3 linked regions of the Puniceibacterium sp. IMCC21224 genome follow. The protein of the gene in region 2 interacts with the protein of the main gene of each other region in a pairwise test. Links are inferred from orthologs where the notes say so. Each region holds a gene or a part of one and is shown on either strand. Other genes may lie near its edges.

Region 1 (6,014 bases), 220 kb from region 2 along the record:
CCAGCGACCGGCCCACCATCTTGCACCCCGGGGTGATCAGCACCTCGACGGTCGAGGTCTCCACCGCCGAAACCTGATCGACGCGCTTTAGCTCTTTGGTGGCCTGAAGGCTGAGCAATTCGGTCATCTGCGTGCGCAGAACCACCCGGTCCCCGACCTGAAGCGTCACCTCGGCCAAATTGCGCCGCAACGAATCGTCGCCGCGGACCACATCGACCAGCCGCACACCTTCGCGCTTGAACAACTGAACGCCCAGTACCTCGCGACCAATCAGGTTACTGTCGGGCGGAATCACCGCCTCGGTAAAGAACTTCATCCGGCTGCGATCGGTCAGCATCCCGGCCATGCTGCTTCTCTCGGGCAACAGAAAGCGTCCCGCCAGCCCCAGATACGCCATGCCGCCCGCCACCAGGATCAGCGCCAGCGGCGTGACCTCAAATATGGTAAACGGCTCTAGCCCCTGCGTGCGTGCAACCCCATCCACCAACAGGTTGGTCGAGGTGCCAATCAGCGTTGTGGTCCCCCCTAGAATGGCCGCGTAAGACAACGGAATCAGCAGCTTGGACGGCGCAACGCCCATCACCTTGGACAATTGTACAAAGATCGGCAGCATCACCACAACGACAGGCGTATTGTTCATAAACGCCGAGGCCAGCACTACAACGGCAATGATGCCAGCCATCGCCACCTTTGGCCGTTTCTTGACCTGCGCCTGCGCCAGTGTCGTAAAGGCATCCAGCGCCCCGGTGCGCACCAGCGCCCCCATCACAATGAACATCGCCGCAATGGTCCACGGCGCGGGATTGGACAGCACCAAAAGCGCATCGTCGTATGGCAGAACCCCCAACACCAGCAGCATGGCCGAACCAGAGATCGCCACCACTTCGGTCGGATAGGTTTCACGGACGAACAGCGCAAACATGCCCAGCACCACCGCTATGGTGATGTAAGCTTGGGTCGTCTGGCCAAAGTCAAACAAGTCCATGTCGCGTGCGTCCCCCGCAGTCAAACGTCTGCATTGTTACCAGTCGGCATGATCGGCGCAAGCTGTGCGCGTGGGCGTGGCTGCACCAGCGCCAAGCCCCCGAACATAAGGCCCAGCGCTGCCCAGATATAGGGCGAATAAACCTCGTGCAGGAACAGCATTGCCCAGGTCACGCCAAACAACGTGACCAGATAGCTTACCTGCACCGCAAAGACCGCCCCCGTTGCCCCCACCAGCCAGACATAGCCGGTATAGGCGATCACATGCAGCAGCGACGACGCGATCAACGCCAGATCCGGCACACCCCACGGGCCGCGCGGGTCGATGAACTGACCGCTGATCAGTGCCAGCGGCAGCGTGATTACCGCTCCGGCCATCGACGCACCGCACAGCGCCTGCACCGGGTCGAGCCCAGCGGTGCCCCAGCGCGCCACCACATTGCCTTCCAGCGCATAAAACGCCGACGCGATCAGCGCCACCGGCACCCAAAGCACCTGCGCCGCCTCTGGCAGGCTGGCGTCCGGCAGCACCAGTAGCAAAACGCCAGCCATGCCCAGACTGAGGCCGAAAAGCCGCTTCCAGTGGAAATGGTCGTTGCCCAGCGCCAGCGCCACCGGAAACGCCAGCATCGGAACCGAACTCAGCAGGATTGACAGCACGCCAGACGGCAGATGCCGCGCTGCCGAATACGACGCGATGCCGGGCAGGACCGATCCGATCAGCGCCAGCACCAGGTAGACCCGCAAATGCGGCACCTGATACGGTAACCCGCGCCTGCGCAGAACAGTGACCACCCCCAACAGTGTAGCACCAATCGCCATCTGCCAGAAAATCAGACCGAAATGGCGATACCCCTCGCTCACCGCGAGTTTGGACAGCGGTTGCGTCCCGCCCCAGGCTGCACCACACAGGATCAGCGCCGCCAAAGGCAGCGCCAGTGCCCGAAGCGTCGGCGTTGTCATGGCCCGGATTGCTCCAGCCGACCGCCCTGACGGATCATGTGCAGCGCCGTGGCCTTGCCGGTTCGATCATCGGTTTCGACCAGAACGCCGGACAGCGTCGCCTCGCCCAATGCGGGCTGAAACCGTGTCTTGCCCATGCCGGTGACAAAGCGGCGCATCGGTTCGGCCTTGTCCATGCCAATCACCGAATTGTAGTCGCCGCACATGCCTGCATCAGACAGATAGCCGGTGCCACCCGGCAGGATTTGCGCGTCACCGGTCGGCACATGAGTATGGGTGCCCACCACAAGGCTGGCGCGTCCATCGCAGAAATGGCCCATTCCCATCTTTTCGCTGGTCGCCTCACAATGCATGTCCACCAGGATCATCTGCGCCTGCCCGCCCAGCGGATGCGCCCGCAGCACCGCGTCGATGGCCGAAAACGGATCGTCATAGGCCCGTTTCATGAACACCTGACCCAGCACCTGCGCCACCAGAACCTTGCGCCCGCGTGCGTCGGTGAACAGGCGATGCCCGCGACCCGGCGCATTCTTGGCAAAGTTGATCGGGCGCACAATACGGGGCTCATTCTCGATGAAACTCAGCATGTCCTTTTGATCAAAGGCATGATCGCCCAGCGTCACGCAATCCGCCCCGGCATCCAGCAGCCCCTTGGCGTGTTCACCGGTCAGGCCCATGCCGCTTGACGCATTCTCGCCATTGACGACAACAAAATCGAGTTTCCACTGGCTGCGCAGCCGTGGAAGATGTTCGGTGATGGCCGCACGCCCGGCGCGGCCCATCACATCACCCAGAAATAGCGTTCTCATGCTGCGAGGGGTAATCTGCAGCGCAGGGAAAGCAAAGCCTTAATCGAACTCATGCGCCTGAACGATCCGGGGAAATGATCCCGTATTCGGTGACAATCAGATCCAGCGGCTGGTCTGTGGCTTCCAACGGCAACGCTTTGGCCTCTTGCGCCGCATAGGCAAAACCGATGGCAAGCGTCGCCCGTCTGCCGCGCAATTGTTCTAGCGTGCGGTCATAGAAACCGCCGCCGTAGCCGAGACGCCCGCCGCTGCGGGTAAAGGCAACAAGCGGGACAATCACAATCTCTGGGACAAGGAAATCGTCCGTCGCAGGCACCTGCGCACCAAACGGTCCATCGCGCAACAGCGCGTCCGGCTCCCACCGCGAGAACCTGAGCGGCCGGTCCGGGCCAAGGATCACCGGCACCGCCACCGGGCCATGCGCCGCCGCTTCGGCCATTGCTGGCCGGGGGTCAATCTCGGTTCGGATTGGCAGGAACCCTGAAACTGGGACACCGCGATATCCGGCCAGTACTTCGGACAGATACGCCGAACTGTTACCCCGATCCACGTTATGCGCCAGCTTGCGACGGTCAAAGGCAGCTTTGCGCGCTGCGGCCTTTTGGTCGGCCAAGCTCACAACAGCACCAAGACTGCCAACCCAAGGAATGCAAAGAATCCAACCACATCCGTCACCGTGGTCACAAACGCGCCGGAGGCCAGCGCCGGATCGACGCCTGCCTTTTCCAGCACCACCGGAATCACCGTACCCGCCAACCCCGCGACCACCATGTTGATCACCATCGCCGTGGCAATCACATAGCCCAGCGCAGGAGATCCAAACCAGACCACGCCCACAATTCCCATGACGACAGCAAAAGCGACGCCGTTGATCAGACCGACCATAATTTCACGCCGGATCACCCGCCAAACGTTTGAGCCGGTCAAATCCTTGGTCGCCAACGCCCGCACCGCGACAGTCAGTGACTGCGTGCCCGCGTTGCCGCCCATCGACGCCACGATCGGCATCAGCACCGCCAGCGCGACCACCTGTGCAATCGCTGCCTCGAATTGCGAGATTACCATGCTGGCCATAACCGCCGTTACCAGATTCACCGCCAGCCAGGGAAACCGCTGCCGTGTGGTTTCCAGCACCGTATCCGACAGCGAGCTTTCTTCGCCAACACCGGCGAGACGCAGGATGTCCTCTTCGTGTTCCTCGTCCAGCACGGCCATCGCGTCGTCGATGGTGATCACCCCCACCAGACGTTCGTTTTCGTCCACCACCGGGGCCGAAATCAGATGATACTGGTTGAAGGCATAGGCCACGTCGCCCTCGTACCGCGTCACCGGGATCACGTGAAAGGTGTCGGACACGATGGATTGCAGCATCACCTCGCGGCGCGACGACATCAACGTGCCCAGGCCAACATTCCCCACCGGTCGCAACCGAGGGTCAACCAGAACGATGTGATAAAACTGCTCTGGCAGATCTTCGGAATTCCTCAAAAAATCAATGGCTTCCCCGACGTTCCAATGCTCGGGCGCCATCACCACCTCGCGCTGCATCAGACGACCGGCCGAGTATTCCGGATAGGTCAGCGATTGCTGCACCGCCACCCGGTCACTGTCCTCGAGCACATCCAGAATCGCGTCCTGCTGGTTCTGTTCAAGGTCTTCCAGCAGGTCGACCACATCGTCGCTGTCGAGTTCACGCACCGCGTCGGCCAGCACTTCGGGATGCAGCAGGCCGATGACTTCTTCGCGGATCGACTCGTCCAGTTCGGTCAGGATCTCGCCGTCGAATTCCTGTCCGTACAGCTTGATCAGCCGCATCCGGTCAAAAGCGTTGATCTGTTCCAAAAGGTCGGCGATGTCAGCCGCGTGCAGCGGCTCCATCAGTTCGATCAGCTTTTCGCGGTCGTTGATATCGACCGCATACAGGATCGCTGCAACGGCCTTGCGGTCCAGCGTATACGCCGCTTCGTCAGAATCAGACTCGGGGTTTTGTGTTTCGGTGTTGTCAGCCATGCCTGCCCCGTCGTTCGCGTTTCTCTGGTGACATTAGGGTATCCCCCCGCCAAGCAACAGAGCCGAGAAAGATTTACCTTTCCGCAGGCCGCGCCTAATCTGCTGCGGTGGAAAATGCGGCAACGAGGCGGTGAGAATGGGCAGGCAGACGCTACTTCTGGGGCAAACCCTAAGCTTTGAGGGATCGCCGTTTGAACGCGGGCCGGACGCGGCGCGTCACAGCGCCAGCGGCGGCGTTCTGATCGACCGCGGGCTGATTGTAGCCGTCGGCGACGGTGCGGCGCTGATCGCCGCCCATCCCCAGGCGGAACAGGTACGCTACGGCAATGCGCTGATCTGCGCCGGTTTTGTCGATGCCCACGCGCATTACCCCCAAACCGCAATTGTCGCCAGTTGGGGGAAGCGGCTGATTGACTGGCTCAACAGCTATACCTTCCCCGAAGAGATGCGCTTTGACGATCCGGACTATGCCGCAGACGCCGCGCAACTGTATCTGGACCTGACGGCGTCGCACGGCACCACCACGGTATGTAGCTACTGCACGATCCATCCGCACAGCGTCAACGCCCTGATGCAAGAGGCGCAGTCGCGGGGTCAGCGGCTGTTCGCAGGCAAGACCTGCATGGACCGCAACGCCCCCGAGGGCCTGCGCGACACAGCGCAATCGGGGTATGACGACAGCAAAGCGCTGCTGGAGCGCTGGCATGGCGTGGACCGGCTGTCTTATGTCATCACCCCACGATTTTCGCCAACATCGACGCCGGAACAACTGTCCGCGATGGGCGCGCTTTGGGCTGAACATCCCGATTGCCTGATGCAGACCCATCTGAGCGAACAACTGGACGAGATCGCCTGGGTCAAATCCCTCTTTCCGCAGGCCCGCGACTACCTTGACACCTACGAGTCGCATGGATTGCTGGGGGCACGCGGACTGTACGGCCACGCGATCCATCTGGAGCCGCGCGAGCGCACCCGCCTGCGCGAAGTCGGCGCCGCAATGGTGCATTGCCCGACATCCAACACCTTTATTGGCTCGGGTCTGTTTGACATGGATGGCCTCATGCGCGAGGGGCAGCGGATCGGGCTGGCCACAGACACCGGGGGCGGATCGTCGTTTTCGATGCTGCGCACTATGGCCTCGGCCTACGAGATCGGCCAATTGCGCGGGCGCGCCCTGCATCCGGCAGAGCTGATGTGGCTCGCCACCGTCGGATCTGCGGACACTCTGCATATGGGCGACCGGATCGG
Region 2 (6,019 bases):
GAGCGTCGCCATAGCGTTTCGGGTTCACAGCGGACCCAAGGTAGATGGACGCACAGGGTTGGCTCAATTGTCCGGTCACTCGCAGAGCGCTGCCCGGAACGCGGTCGCCGGGCTCAGGATCAGAACCGGCCACCCATGTATCAATGGCGCGTTTCAACCATAGCTCACCACTTCGTATTCCACTCCGTCCGGGCCGTCGAAATAGAACCGCTTGCCGGGTTCATAGTCTGCGTGGCTGTGTGGGACATAACCCTCGGCCTGCACCCGCGCTTCGGCAGCCCCCAGATCGTCCACCGTGACGCCAATGTGGTTCAGAGAGCCAAAGCGGCGATAGCGCGGTTCGGCCTTTTGCATTTGTGTGCCGGGACGATAGAGCGCGACATACCCCTGCCCTGCCCCCACATGTACCGAATAGCCGTCGCCCATCGCGGCCCCTTCCCAGCGGACGGTCCAGTCAAAGAGCCGCGTCAAAATCTCTGCTGTGATCCTGGGGTCCGCGACCGCGATATTTACGTGTTCCAGTTGTGCCGACATGGCGATTTCCTTTCCTGAATCCTGCCCCGATATTGCGATGCGACTCAGCGTACATCCTCAAGTGCACTTGAGATCAAGAAGTGAGTAGATCGCGCCGGAAACTCAGGCGATGCTGCAGGCCATGACGTGCAAGCTTGCCAACGATCTCTGCCAAGGTTTTCCCGGTGCGCAATGGTCTGCCCCCTGGGGCGAAGGGCACGACGTGTGGAAGGTCGGCGGCAAGGTGTTCGCCTGTATCGGGACCGTTCAGAACGGCGTTTCGGTCAAGACGCAGTCAATCGAAGATGCCGCCCTGCTGATCGATATGGACCGTGCGACCCGTGCGCCATATTTCCACCGCTCCTGGGTGCTGGTGCCGTTCGATGCGCCGCCACAGGAATTGCAGGACCGTCTGACCACCTCGTACCGGCTGATCCGGGCAGGTCTGCCGAAAAAACTGCAGGCCGCGCTTGATCCGATCTGACCCACGCTTCGCCTGAGCGGCGCGGGGCGCGTCCCTTCCCTCTTTCCCTGCCGGGCCGGGTCTGGCACAGAGACGGCAACGGGCATCAACCGGGTCCGACCGCTCGCGCATCGTCGGAAAAATGCTGCTCCAACTCTCTATCTGAAAGGTTTCACCATGCCCGTATTGTCCACTCGCATCACATCAATCAACGGCGGTGGTTCTGACGGGTGGGACGTGTTCAACCGCGCGCGCGCGATGATCGCCGCGGGGATTGATGTGACCGAACTGACCATCGGCGAACATGATATCCGTACCGACCCCGCGATCCTGAACGCAATGCATGCATCGGCGTTGAACGGGCATACCGGCTATGCTGCGGTGCCGGGTACGAACGCCTTGCGCGACGCTGTCGCCACGCGCCTGACCCGGCAGACCGGAGTGGCCACCAACCGCGACAACGTGCTGATCACACCAGGCGGACAGGCGGCGCTGTTTGCGGCCCATGTCGCGGCCTGCTCTGCGGGCGATACGGCACTTTTTGTCGATCCGTTTTATGCCACCTATCCCGGCTCGATCCGCGCCGCCGGGGCGATACCGCAGGCGATCACCACACGGGCACGCGATCGTTTCCTGCCGCAGCGCGATGCCCTCGCGCTGGCCGCCATCGGGGCTGCGTCGCTGCTTATCAACACACCGAACAACCCGACCGGCACAGTTTATCCCCGTGAAACGCTGGACGACATTGCGACGGTTGTCCGCGATCACGATCTTTGGCTGATCTCGGACGAGGTGTATGACACCCAGGTCTGGGACGGCAGCCACATCTCGCCCCGCGCGCTACCGAGAATGGCCGAGCGCACGCTGGTCATCGGATCGATGTCCAAAAGCCACGCCATGACCGGCAGCCGTCTGGGATGGATCGTCGCACCCGAAGCAGTGATTACCCCGCTGATCGACCTTGCCACCAATACGACCTACGGCGTGCCGGGATATATTCAGGACGCCGCCCTGTTTGCGCTGGAACAAGGTTCGACGCTGGAAGAGGCTGTCGCCGCCCCGTTTCGCCGCCGCCGCATGCTGGCGCAACAGATCCTTGGCGCGCAGTCCGTTGTCGGCCAGATCCCGTCGCAAGGCGCGATGTATGTGATGCTGGACATCCGCGCCACCGCGCTAAGCGGCGAAAGCTTTGCCAATGCCCTGCTGGATACCCATCATATCGCGGTGATGCCGGGTGAAAGCTTTGGCGCGTCAGCGGCAGGTCATGTCCGAGTGGCACTGACCGTAGCTGATGACGCATTGGCACAGGCGCTGGGAACCTTGTGCGAATTTGCCGCCGAACGCGCCACAGCACGCTGACCCGGCGCAGATGCAGGGTTCACCCGCTCACCCGGGCGTCGCAGGCCGCCCGTAAAAATGTGGTCTGCGAAATGTTACGCGCCAGACGCCTTGATCACAAACACGCACTTTACCCAAGCGGGCAAGCTGCCCTAAAGTTGGTGGTGCATGCATTTTACGGGGTACGCCGTGGCAAAGACACCCACTTCAACGATCCGCAACATCGGCCCCGCGTTTGAGGCGTCATTGACGCGCGCCGGTGTCGACTGCGCCGAGATGTTGCGCGATATCGGCGCACACGAGGCCTATCGACGGCTGCTGCTGAATGGATCACAGCCGCATTTCATCCCCTACTACCTTCTGCATATGTCGCTTCAGGGGCGGCCCTGGAACGATTGCAAGGGCGACGAAAAGGCTGCGCTGCGGGTTCAGTTCGACGCGCTCAGGGTTGAGGTGGCGGGCACCGACGAAAAGGGCCGCTCCGATTTCGAAGCGGCCCTTGATGCCATTGGGGTGATCGACCGAAAACGTCGATAGACCCCGAATATATCGCTGAAATAGCGGGCCGGGTTTAGCCGACCAGTTCGAGACCCGAGAAGAAATACGCGATCTCTTCGGCGGCGGTTTCGGGGGCGTCCGAACCGTGGACCGAGTTTTCGCCAACCGATTCCGCAAATTCTGCGCGCACAGTACCAGCCGCCGCATCGGCGGGGTTGGTGGCGCCCATGACTTCACGGTTCTTGGTGATTGCGGATTCGCCTTCGAGAACCTGAACAACAACCGGCTCGGATGCCATGAATTCGCACAGCTCGTCGTAGAACGGACGCTCGGCGTGGACCTTGTAGAATTCGCCGGCCTGCGCTTTTGTCAGCTGGATGCGCTTTTGCGCCACGATCCGCAGACCCGCCTCTTCGAATTTGGCATTGATCTTGCCAGTCAGGTTCCGCTTGGTGGCGTCTGGCTTGATAATGCTCAGCGTGCGTTCGGTGACCATGTGTCGTGCTCCATATGTCGCGAACCGGGACATTTGGCCCGGCGTGTTTACAATTGGCGCTGCGATACCATGCGCCCCTGCGCTTGGAAAGGGTTGTGACGCGCGGTTCTAAACAGATGTTGCGCCCTGCATTAACCCCACGGCAATCGCAACCCGCACTCCGCCACTGTGGGCAGGTCGACGGCGCCGCAGCGATAATATCGTCCAGAACACATTCGACGCACGGTCTGTACTGGCCAGTGTCGCAACGCTCTGCTAAGGCGCGGCCATGTTGAAGATTCAAGAAATAAACTACTCCGTTGAAGGCCGTCCGTTGATGGTCGAAGCCTCTGCAACCATTCCCGAAGGTCACAAGGTTGGTCTGGTCGGTGCCAATGGTGCGGGCAAAACAACGCTGTTCAAACTGATCCGCGGCGAACTGACGCTTGACAGTGGTATCATTTCGCTGCCCAGCCGCGCCAAGATCGGCGGGGTAGCCCAAGAGGTGCCAGCGTCGGAAACCTCGCTGATCGACACGGTGCTGGCCGCAGACACCGAGCGCGCCAAACTCATGGCCGAATCCGAGACCGCGCAGGATGCGCATCGCATCGCGGAAATTCAGACTCGGCTGGCCGATATCGACGCCTGGTCCGCCGAAGCGCGCGCCGCGTCGATTCTCAAGGGTTTGGGTTTTGACGACGACGCGCAGAAAATGCCGTGCAGCGCCTTTTCCGGTGGCTGGCGGATGCGGGTGGCACTGGCGGGGGTACTCTTTGCGCAGCCCGACCTGCTGCTGCTGGACGAACCGACCAACTACCTCGACCTCGAAGGGGCGCTGTGGCTGGAATCCTATCTGGCCAAATATCCGCATACCGTCATCATCATTTCGCACGACCGCGGACTGCTGAACCGCGCCGTTGGCGGAATCCTGCACCTCGAAGAGAAAAAGCTGACCTTCTGGAACGGTCCCTACGACCAGTTCGCCCGCCAGCGCGCCGAACAGCGTGCCGTGCTGACGTCGATGGCCAAAAAACAGCAGGCCCGCAAAGATCACCTGCAAAAATTCGTTGACCGGTTCAAGGCCAAGGCGTCCAAAGCCAAGCAGGCCCAGGCCCGTGTCAAGATGATCGAAAAGATGGACACGATCACCCCGCCCGAAGAGATGGCCAAGCGCGTGTTCAGCTTTCCGCAGCCGGACGAGCTGTCGCCGCCGATCATTCATATCGAAGGCGGGTCGACCGGCTATGGCGACACCCTGGTTCTCAGCCGACTGAATCTGCGCATTGATCAGGACGACCGCATCGCGCTTTTGGGTCGCAACGGTCAGGGCAAATCTACGCTGTCCAAACTGCTGTCGGACCGTCTGCCGCTGATGGACGGCAAGATGACCCGCTCAAACAAGCTAAGGATTGGCTATTTCGCCCAGCATCAGGTCGATGAACTGCATATCGACGAATCTCCCCTCTCGCACCTGCAACGGCTGCGCCCCAATACGATGCAGTCGAAACTGCGGGCCCAATTGGCGGGCTTTGGTCTGGGCGCCGATCAGGCAGACACCGAGGTCGGACGCTTGTCGGGTGGTCAAAAGGCGCGCCTGTCGCTGCTGCTGGCCACCATCGACGCACCCCATCTGCTGATCCTCGATGAGCCGACCAACCACCTCGACATCGAATCGCGCGAGGCATTGGTCGAGGCGCTGACCGCCTATTCCGGTGCTGTCATTCTGGTCAGCCACGACATGCACCTGCTCAGCATGGTCGCGGACCGGCTCTGGCTGGTCAAGGATGGTTCGGTCGCCCCCTACGAGGACGACCTCGAGGCGTATCGCAAGCTGTTGCTGCAACCCGACAAGCCCATCAAACCAGCGAAACCTATCCAGGAAAAACCCAAGCGCCCGTCGCGTGACGCGATTCTGGCGCTGCGCTCGGACGCCCGCAAAGGCGAGGAACGTGTCGCCAAGCTGAATGATATGCGTGACAAGCTGGCAAAAAAACTCGCCAATCCGGAGCTTTACGACGATACCCGTGCGGGCGAACTGGCCACCTGGAACAAAAAATACGCCGAGGTGATGGAGGCATTGGGCCGGGCAGAGGCACTGTGGATGGCCGCGCTGGAAAAGCTGGACGAAGCTGAGACCGTCTGACGCCCGTTCGGACGATTGAGGTCTGCGTGCTTATTGAAACAGCGCCCGGCCATTACGCCCATTGCAAGATCGACCTGCAATGCCTAAGGCTGCGCCCCTATGGACGCAGCCCTTTTAATCCCCGCCTTTGTCACCCTGTTTGTGGTGATCGACCCGATCGGTTTGACGCCAATCTTTATTGCCTTGACCGCCGGGGCAGATGCACGCCACCGGCGCGCGGTCGCCTATCGCGCCTGTCTTGTCGGTGCCGGCGTGTTGTTCCTTTTCGCATTTCTCGGCGAATCCGTGCTGAACTTTATCGGCATTTCGATGCCCGCTTTTCGCATTTCGGGGGGAATCCTGCTGTTCCTGACCGCGCTGGATATGCTGTTTGAACGGCGCAACAAGCGGCGCGAGGACAAGACCTCCACGCCACAGGACATGCCCGATCCGTCAGTCTTTCCGATTGCGATCCCGCTTATTGCCGGTCCCGGCGCCATTGCCTCGATTATTTTGCTGACCGGACAGGCTCAGGGCGCGGTTGGCATGGCCTCGGTGCTGGGTGTGCTGATCGCCGTTCTGCTGATCGTGCTGCTGCTCTTTCTCTCAG
Region 3 (6,191 bases), 510 kb from region 2 along the record:
AGGCACGTGTGTCGTCGCCCAAACCGGGGCGCTCGACTTTGATTACTTCGGCGCCGTAGTCACCCAGCAATTGCGTACAGGTCGGCCCGGCCAGAATGCGCGACAGATCCATAATGCGGACCCCGGCCAAAGGTCCGTTTGAGCCAGCCGCGCAAGGGGGGTGAGGGTGTGACACGCGGCCTCCGGTTCTTGCGCAGCTTTGGCGCACAGTCACCGAAACCCGATCATGGCGCAAGGTCTATGACCTCAGGCCACTGGGTTTCAGGATCAGTGGGCGCTGGGACTGGCCGCCCCCAGTTCACATTCCGAGGTATTCAACCAGAGCGCCTGCCGCACGGGCCGGATCGTTTGGCGGGCGCACAATCAGCGCATTCGCCTGCGCAAGTACGCTAAGCAAGGCACTGTCCTGCCGGTCAAAAGCGCGCAACTTCCCATCTTCGATCCGGGCGCGCATGTAATGCTCGCGTGGTCCGTTGGTTGGCAGTGGTTCGGCCAGAAATGCGCTGCGGCGCGGCGCAAAAGTCTGTTCTAACCCCAGCATCGCGCGGACCACGGGGGCAACGAACACATGACCACAGACCATGGCGGACACCGGATTCCCCGGCAACCCGATCAGCATCGATTGCCCCAACCGCCCCGCCATCAGCGGTTTGCCTGGACGCATCGCCACCTTGTAAAAGGCCCGCTGCATTCCAAGGCTTGCCGTCACCGGAGCAACCAGATCATGATCCCCAACTGAAGCACCGCCAATGGTGATGATCAAGTCAGCACCGCGCGCCAATTCCAACACCGTGCGCAGTGCCTCTGGGGTGTCGCGGGCGATGGGCAGTAACCTTGGTTCCGCCCCCAGCGCGATAAGATGTGCGAACAGACCAAAGCTGTTCGACGCAACGATCTGATCCGGTCCGGGGGGCTCTCCGGGCATCACAAGCTCGTCTCCGGTGGCGATCAGCGCCACCACGGGACGCCGCGTGACCTGGACGTGGGCAATGTTCATCGACGCGAGCAAGGCGATGTCGTTTGGCGCCAGCTGACGAGGCGCAGAAAGCCGTGCGCCAACAGTAAAATCGTTTCCTGCCGGACGGATATGGGTCGAAGTATCTAGGTTGCCACCCAGTACGATGCGGTCTTCACTGCGGGTCACGTCCTCTTGGATGATCACGCGCGTGGCCCCTTGTGGCAGGGGGGCACCGGTGAAAATGCGCACGGCCTGACCGGGACCGACCGAACCATCAAATCCATGGCCTGCGGCTGACGCGCCAATTACCGTCAGCGTCGCGCCTGGGGTGGCGTCTGTCACCGCATAGCCATCCATGGCGGATGCGGCAAAGGGCGGCTGATCACGCAGCGCCACCGCGTCATTCGCCAAAACCCGGCCGAGTGCGTCGCATAACGCCACAGTTTCGGTCTGCATCGGCGGCACAAGCGCAAAGAGCTGATCGAGCGCCTCGGCGACGGCGATCATGGCGCCTCGAACCGGCCGGATTTGCCACCGTCCTTGAGCAATACGCGGATACCGCTGATCTCCATCTGTTTGTCCACCGCCTTGGCCATGTCATAGACGGTCAGCGCGGCGATACTAACAGCGGTCAGCGCTTCCATCTCGACGCCGGTCTGGCCTGTGGTCTTGACGGTTGCGGTGATACGAAGTCCCGGCAGGTCGGCGTCCGGCTCAAGCTCGACCGACACTTTGGTGACGGGTAGCGGATGGCAGAGCGGGATCAGATCCGGCGTTTTCTTGGCGCCCATGATACCGGCAAGCCGCGCAATGCCGATCACATCGCCTTTTTTGGCGCGACCTTCGGTAATAATATCAAAGGTTTCTTTGGCCATTTTAATGTAACCTGCGGCCGTTGCGATACGCGACGTCACCGCCTTATCGGAAACATCGACCATATGGGCGTCGCCCTTGGCATCGAAATGGGTCAGATCCGCCATCTTATGCAGCCACCGGGTTGGCCAGCAGCGTCCTGGTCGCCTGCGCAACATCCTCTTGCCGCATCAGGCTTTCGCCGATGAGGAAGGCACGCGCGCCATGCGCGGCCATATCCGCCAGATCAGCTGGGGAGTTGAGCCCGGATTCCGAAATCAGCATGCGGTCAGCGGGGACATGTGCCGACAAGCGGCGGGTGGTATCAAGAGTGGTCTCGAACGTCTTGAGATTGCGGTTATTTACACCAATCAATCTGGATTTCAGCGCAAGTGCGCGGTCAAGTTCGGCCCGGTCATGCACCTCAATCAGCGCGTCCATACCCCAATCCGTTGCGCATGCCTCAAGCTCTGCTGCCTGCATGTCCGAGACCGAGGCCATGATGATCAGAATACAGTCGGCATTCAGGCTGCGCGCCTCGGCCACCTGATATGGGTCGTACATAAAATCCTTGCGCAGCGCGGGCAGGTTGGTAGCGGCGCGTGCCTGGGTCAGAAACGGTTTTGCACCTTGAAAACTGGGGGTGTCCGTCAGAACGGACAGGCAGGTCGCGCCACCAGATTCATAAGCCGTAGCGAGGGTGGATGGATGAAAATCCTCCCGGATCAACCCTTTGGAGGGCGAAGCTTTCTTAACTTCGGCGATCAGGCCGTAGCCATCGGTCTGTGCCGCCTGTAATGCTGTGCCAAAGGGGCGTACCGGATCTGCGGCACGGGCGCGCGCTTCGACCTCGGCCATTGGCAGGGCGGCTTTGTCGGCGGCGACCTCGGCCAGCTTATAGGCCTTGATCTTGTCCAGAATGGTGCCTGTCATGTCTTTGTCCAGTTGATGGGATCCTCGCCCCTTGCAATAAGCCAGACGTTGACCTGGGAAAAGGGGCGAGAGCCGAAAAATCCCCGGTACACCGAGAGTGGCGAGGGATGCGGGCTGCGTAGGATCAGATGATCTGGTCCAGTGATGTGGCGGGCAAAGCTTTGTGCCGGCCCACCCCAGAGCACAAAGGCACAGGGTCTGTCCGACAGGGCGATCAGCACGTCACGGGTCAACTGGGCCCAGCCCAGTTTTGCGTGGCCTTTCGCCTTGCCCTCGGGCACCGTCAGTGCGGTATTGAGCAGAAGTACCCCCTGTCGCGCCCAGTCGGACAGGTCGGTGCGATCACGTGGGGCGCCAAGGTCGGACTCTAACTCTTTGAAAATATTACCAAGGCTGTCAAGCCTGCCGCCAAAATCCTGCGGGATTGAAAAGGCCAGCCCATCAGCCTTGCCCGCTGTGTGGTAGGGATCCTGTCCAAGGATAACCACTTTGGTCGCCTCTGGCGGGGTCAAATCGAGAGCGCGAAAGATGTAGCGTTTGGGCGGGAAAACCGCGCGATCCTCTTCCGCAAGGGCCTGAGAAATACCCGGCAGCGTCTGGGTAAAAAACGGCAGATGCGCCCATGCAACAGGTGGTGACAGATCAGCCATTCTGAGTGGCGCGCGCCAATGCCTCAACGCGTCCAAGGGCTGCGCCGCTGTCGATGCTTTCACGTGCCTTTTCAACGCCATCCGGTAGAGAGTTTACGTGGTCCGCAACCAATAGCGCCGCTGCGGCATTCAGCAGAACAGCGTCGCGGTAGGCCGAAGGTTCGCCCGCGAGGAGTGCGCGAAAGGCGCGACCATTCTGTTCGGGTGTGCCACCGACGATCGATTCAAATGGATGTATAGGCAATCCGGCCTCTTCCGGGTGGACTTCGCGGTCGGTCACAGAACCGTCCAGCCCCAGTTCGGCCACCCAGCTGATCCCGGTGATCGTCAATTCATCGGTGCCGTCCGATCCATGCACCAGCCAGGCCTTTTCCGATCCAAGCTGCGCCAGCGTTTCGGCCATAGGCCGGATCAGGTCGCGACTAAACGCCCCTGTCAGTTGGCGTTTGACCCCAGCCGGGTTGGTCAGCGGCCCGAGGATGTTAAAGATCGTGCGGGTTCCCAGCTCGGTTCGAACCGGGCCGACATGGGCCATAGCCGGATGGTGCATAGGCGCCATCATAAAGCAGATCCCGACATCATTCAGCGCTTTTTCAGCATGTTGCGCGTCGATCATCACGTTGATTCCCATCTGGGTCAGCGCGTCTGCCGCCCCAGATTTTGACGACAGATTGCGGTTGCCATGCTTGGCCACCGGCACACCCGCGCCCGCGACCACAAAGGCGGTCGCGGTCGAGATATTCAGCGTGCCTTTGCCATCACCGCCGGTTCCAACGATGTCCATCGCGCCCTTGGGCGCCCGCACCTTGTGACATTTTTCGCGCATGACCCAGGCGGCGGCGGAATATTCATCCACCGTTTCGCCGCGTGTCCGCAGAGCCATCAGCAGCCCGCCGATCTGGCTCGGCGTGGCCTCGCCTGCGAACAAAAGGCCAAACGCTGTCTCGGCCTCGGCGCGGGTCAAGGGGCGGTCGGCGGCTGCGCCAATCAGCGGTTTGAGTAGATCGCTCATGCCGGGACTTTCAGGATGTTCAGGAAATTGCGCATCAGTGCGTGGCCGTGTTCGGACTTGATGGATTCGGGGTGAAACTGCACACCGTGGATTGGCAGATCGCGATGCTGCAGGCCCATTATGGTGCCATCCTCAATATCTGCCGTGATTTCTAGACAGTCGGGCAGGGTAGCACGGTCCACCACCAGTGAATGATAGCGCGTCGCGTCAAAGGGCGACGGCAGGCCCGCAAACAGGCCAGAGCCGGTGTGCCGCATCTGGCCCAGTTTGCCATGGACAATCTCGGCGTGTTGCACGACCGTGCCGCCAAAGGCCTGGCCGATGGTCTGATGACCCAGACAAACGCCCATCAGCGGTGTTGCCGTTTCAGCGGCAGCCATCGTTAGGGCCAGGCAGATGCCGGCATGGTCCGGGTCGGACGGCCCGGGCGAAAGAACAATGCCAGAGGCGTTCATCGCCATCGCCGCCTGCACGTCCAGCGCGTCGTTGCGCATCACTCGCACTTCGGTCCCAAGCTCGCCAAAGTAATGCACGAGATTGTAAGTGAAGCTGTCGTAATTATCGATCAATAGCAGCATTGGGGCACAGCCGGTTGTTTACATTGCGCTCGCATCATATCGGGTCAGGTGTCGGCGCAAAAGGGGGGGTGAATCCTTGGACGCGCCTGCCAGCCTGCCCGGAATTGCAGAAGCATTGGCGCGACTTATTGCCGATCAGCGGGTCTGTGTAAACCGCGCCGGGCAAAGCCTGGTCTCCGCGCGCTCAGATCGACTGAATTGGCGGCGGATGCGGTATTCAAAAGATGCGGGAGAATCCGTGTTGAATCGGCATGAGTGTGTTGTGGCAATACTGTTCCAGACGGCACGATATGGCGCAGTCTGGATGTTTCTTCATTTCCGGGACTGGTCTGGTGGATAGGTATAGCGGTATACCTGTGCAGGTGCGGGGTGCGACGTCAACAGGCGCGGATCCCGGCGGTCGGTCAGAGGAATGAGGTCGGCCCGAAGTCGCGAGGCGCAGCGCAGTTAGTGAGAGGGCAAAGTCATGGTCAAAGGATATGTAACAGGTGCGCTCGCCGGTGCCGTTCTTTCGGTCGTCGGGGCTGGTGCCATATCGGTGGCAATTGGAGTGCCATCTTCAAACGATGCGATGGCAGCACCCTCTGAACTGAAAGAGCAGACCGCCAGCACGCTGCCCGAGACCAAGACCAATCCCGAAGTTGCGCCGACTTCCTCCGAAGCCCCGTCTGATGTGCCGCCCGTCCGGTATGAGGAGGCCGCGACCGAGGCGCCGCAATCACCAGCGCCGCCCGCAGCGGCCCGTCGCCCGGGCGACGAGAGCGAAGTGGCGCAAACCGAACCCGCCCCTTTGCCGCAGGCCGGGAACAGCGATCAGGCGGTGACGAGTGACACCACACCGGGCAGCGCGCCGCAGGTTGCCCCGGCTGACAGCATCGGGATCGCTCCCGACGTGTCGGATAGCGGTGCATCGGTCGCGGTGATCGCAGACACGCCTGTCAGCCCCAGTGTTCAGTCTCAGGCGCCCCGTGCTCCGACAGCCGAGCCAGAACCATCGATTGCGACCGAACCGGCGCAGCCACCGGCACCACAGGTTCCGACTGAGGATAGCGGATTGGTTGCTGCCGATGAACCGCCCGAGGCTGCGCCTGAGATGCCGCCTGTTGTCGCCGATGCGGACGCGGAAGCTGTTGAGGCCGACAAACCGGACGAGATCGCGATGGTCGAACCAGCCCCGATTGCAGTTTCTGAGCCGCAAGCCGGGACCG

What was found.
Region 1: the proteins of ndk (region 2) and IMCC21224_RS13085 interact in binary tests that used the Escherichia coli proteins (3 or more experiments, as listed by UniProt). The link is inferred for Puniceibacterium sp. IMCC21224 from one-to-one orthologs.
Region 3: the proteins of ndk (region 2) and IMCC21224_RS09695 interact in binary tests that used the Escherichia coli proteins (3 or more experiments, as listed by UniProt). The link is inferred for Puniceibacterium sp. IMCC21224 from one-to-one orthologs.

Annotation. Positions count from the first base shown.
Region 1 is NZ_LDPY01000001.1:2,828,103-2,834,116, forward strand. Bases 1,588-4,410 are described here. They hold IMCC21224_RS13085 (5-formyltetrahydrofolate cyclo-ligase), read right to left. Parts: upstream 3,370-4,410; coding sequence 2,806-3,369; downstream 1,588-2,805. Other genes in these bases: IMCC21224_RS13075 (DMT family transporter), read right to left, coding at 1,588-1,947; IMCC21224_RS13080 (TIGR00282 family metallophosphoesterase), read right to left, coding at 1,944-2,756; mgtE (magnesium transporter), read right to left, coding at 3,372-4,410. Outside these bases: IMCC21224_RS13070 (SLC13 family permease), read right to left, coding at 1-985; more of IMCC21224_RS13075, read right to left, coding at 1,006-1,587; more of mgtE, read right to left, coding at 4,411-4,766; guaD (guanine deaminase), read left to right, coding at 4,903-6,014. UniProt on the Escherichia coli protein: Involved in the removal of 5-formyltetrahydrofolate.
Region 2 is NZ_LDPY01000001.1:2,612,035-2,618,053, forward strand. What follows is about bases 1,598-4,425. They hold ndk (nucleoside-diphosphate kinase), read right to left. Parts: upstream 3,309-4,425; coding sequence 2,886-3,308; downstream 1,598-2,885. Other genes in these bases: IMCC21224_RS12005 (pyridoxal phosphate-dependent aminotransferase), read left to right, coding at 1,598-2,335; IMCC21224_RS12010 (TfoX/Sxy family protein), read left to right, coding at 2,483-2,851; IMCC21224_RS12020 (ABC-F family ATP-binding cassette domain-containing protein), read left to right, coding at 3,577-4,425. Outside these bases: IMCC21224_RS11995 (VOC family protein), read right to left, coding at 154-534; IMCC21224_RS12000 (MmcQ/YjbR family DNA-binding protein), read left to right, coding at 656-997; more of IMCC21224_RS12005, read left to right, coding at 1,154-1,597; more of IMCC21224_RS12020, read left to right, coding at 4,426-5,430; IMCC21224_RS12025 (MarC family protein), read left to right, coding at 5,530-6,019. UniProt on the Escherichia coli protein: Major role in the synthesis of nucleoside triphosphates other than ATP. The ATP gamma phosphate is transferred to the NDP beta phosphate via a ping-pong mechanism, using a phosphorylated active-site intermediate.
Region 3 is NZ_LDPY01000001.1:2,103,046-2,109,236, forward strand. What follows is about bases 1,567-4,566. They hold IMCC21224_RS09695 (uracil-DNA glycosylase), read right to left. Parts: upstream 3,394-4,566; coding sequence 2,740-3,393; downstream 1,567-2,739. Other genes in these bases: moaC (cyclic pyranopterin monophosphate synthase MoaC), read right to left, coding at 1,567-1,938; trpC (indole-3-glycerol phosphate synthase TrpC), read right to left, coding at 1,940-2,743; trpD (anthranilate phosphoribosyltransferase), read right to left, coding at 3,386-4,405; IMCC21224_RS09705 (aminodeoxychorismate/anthranilate synthase component II), read right to left, coding at 4,402-4,566. In the rest of the region: IMCC21224_RS09675 (CaiB/BaiF CoA-transferase family protein), read right to left, coding at 1-175; gephyrin-like molybdotransferase Glp, read right to left, coding at 299-1,465; more of moaC, read right to left, coding at 1,462-1,566; more of IMCC21224_RS09705, read right to left, coding at 4,567-4,983; IMCC21224_RS09710 (divergent polysaccharide deacteylase family protein), read left to right, coding at 5,450-6,191. UniProt on the Escherichia coli protein: Excises uracil residues from the DNA which can arise as a result of misincorporation of dUMP residues by DNA polymerase or due to deamination of cytosine.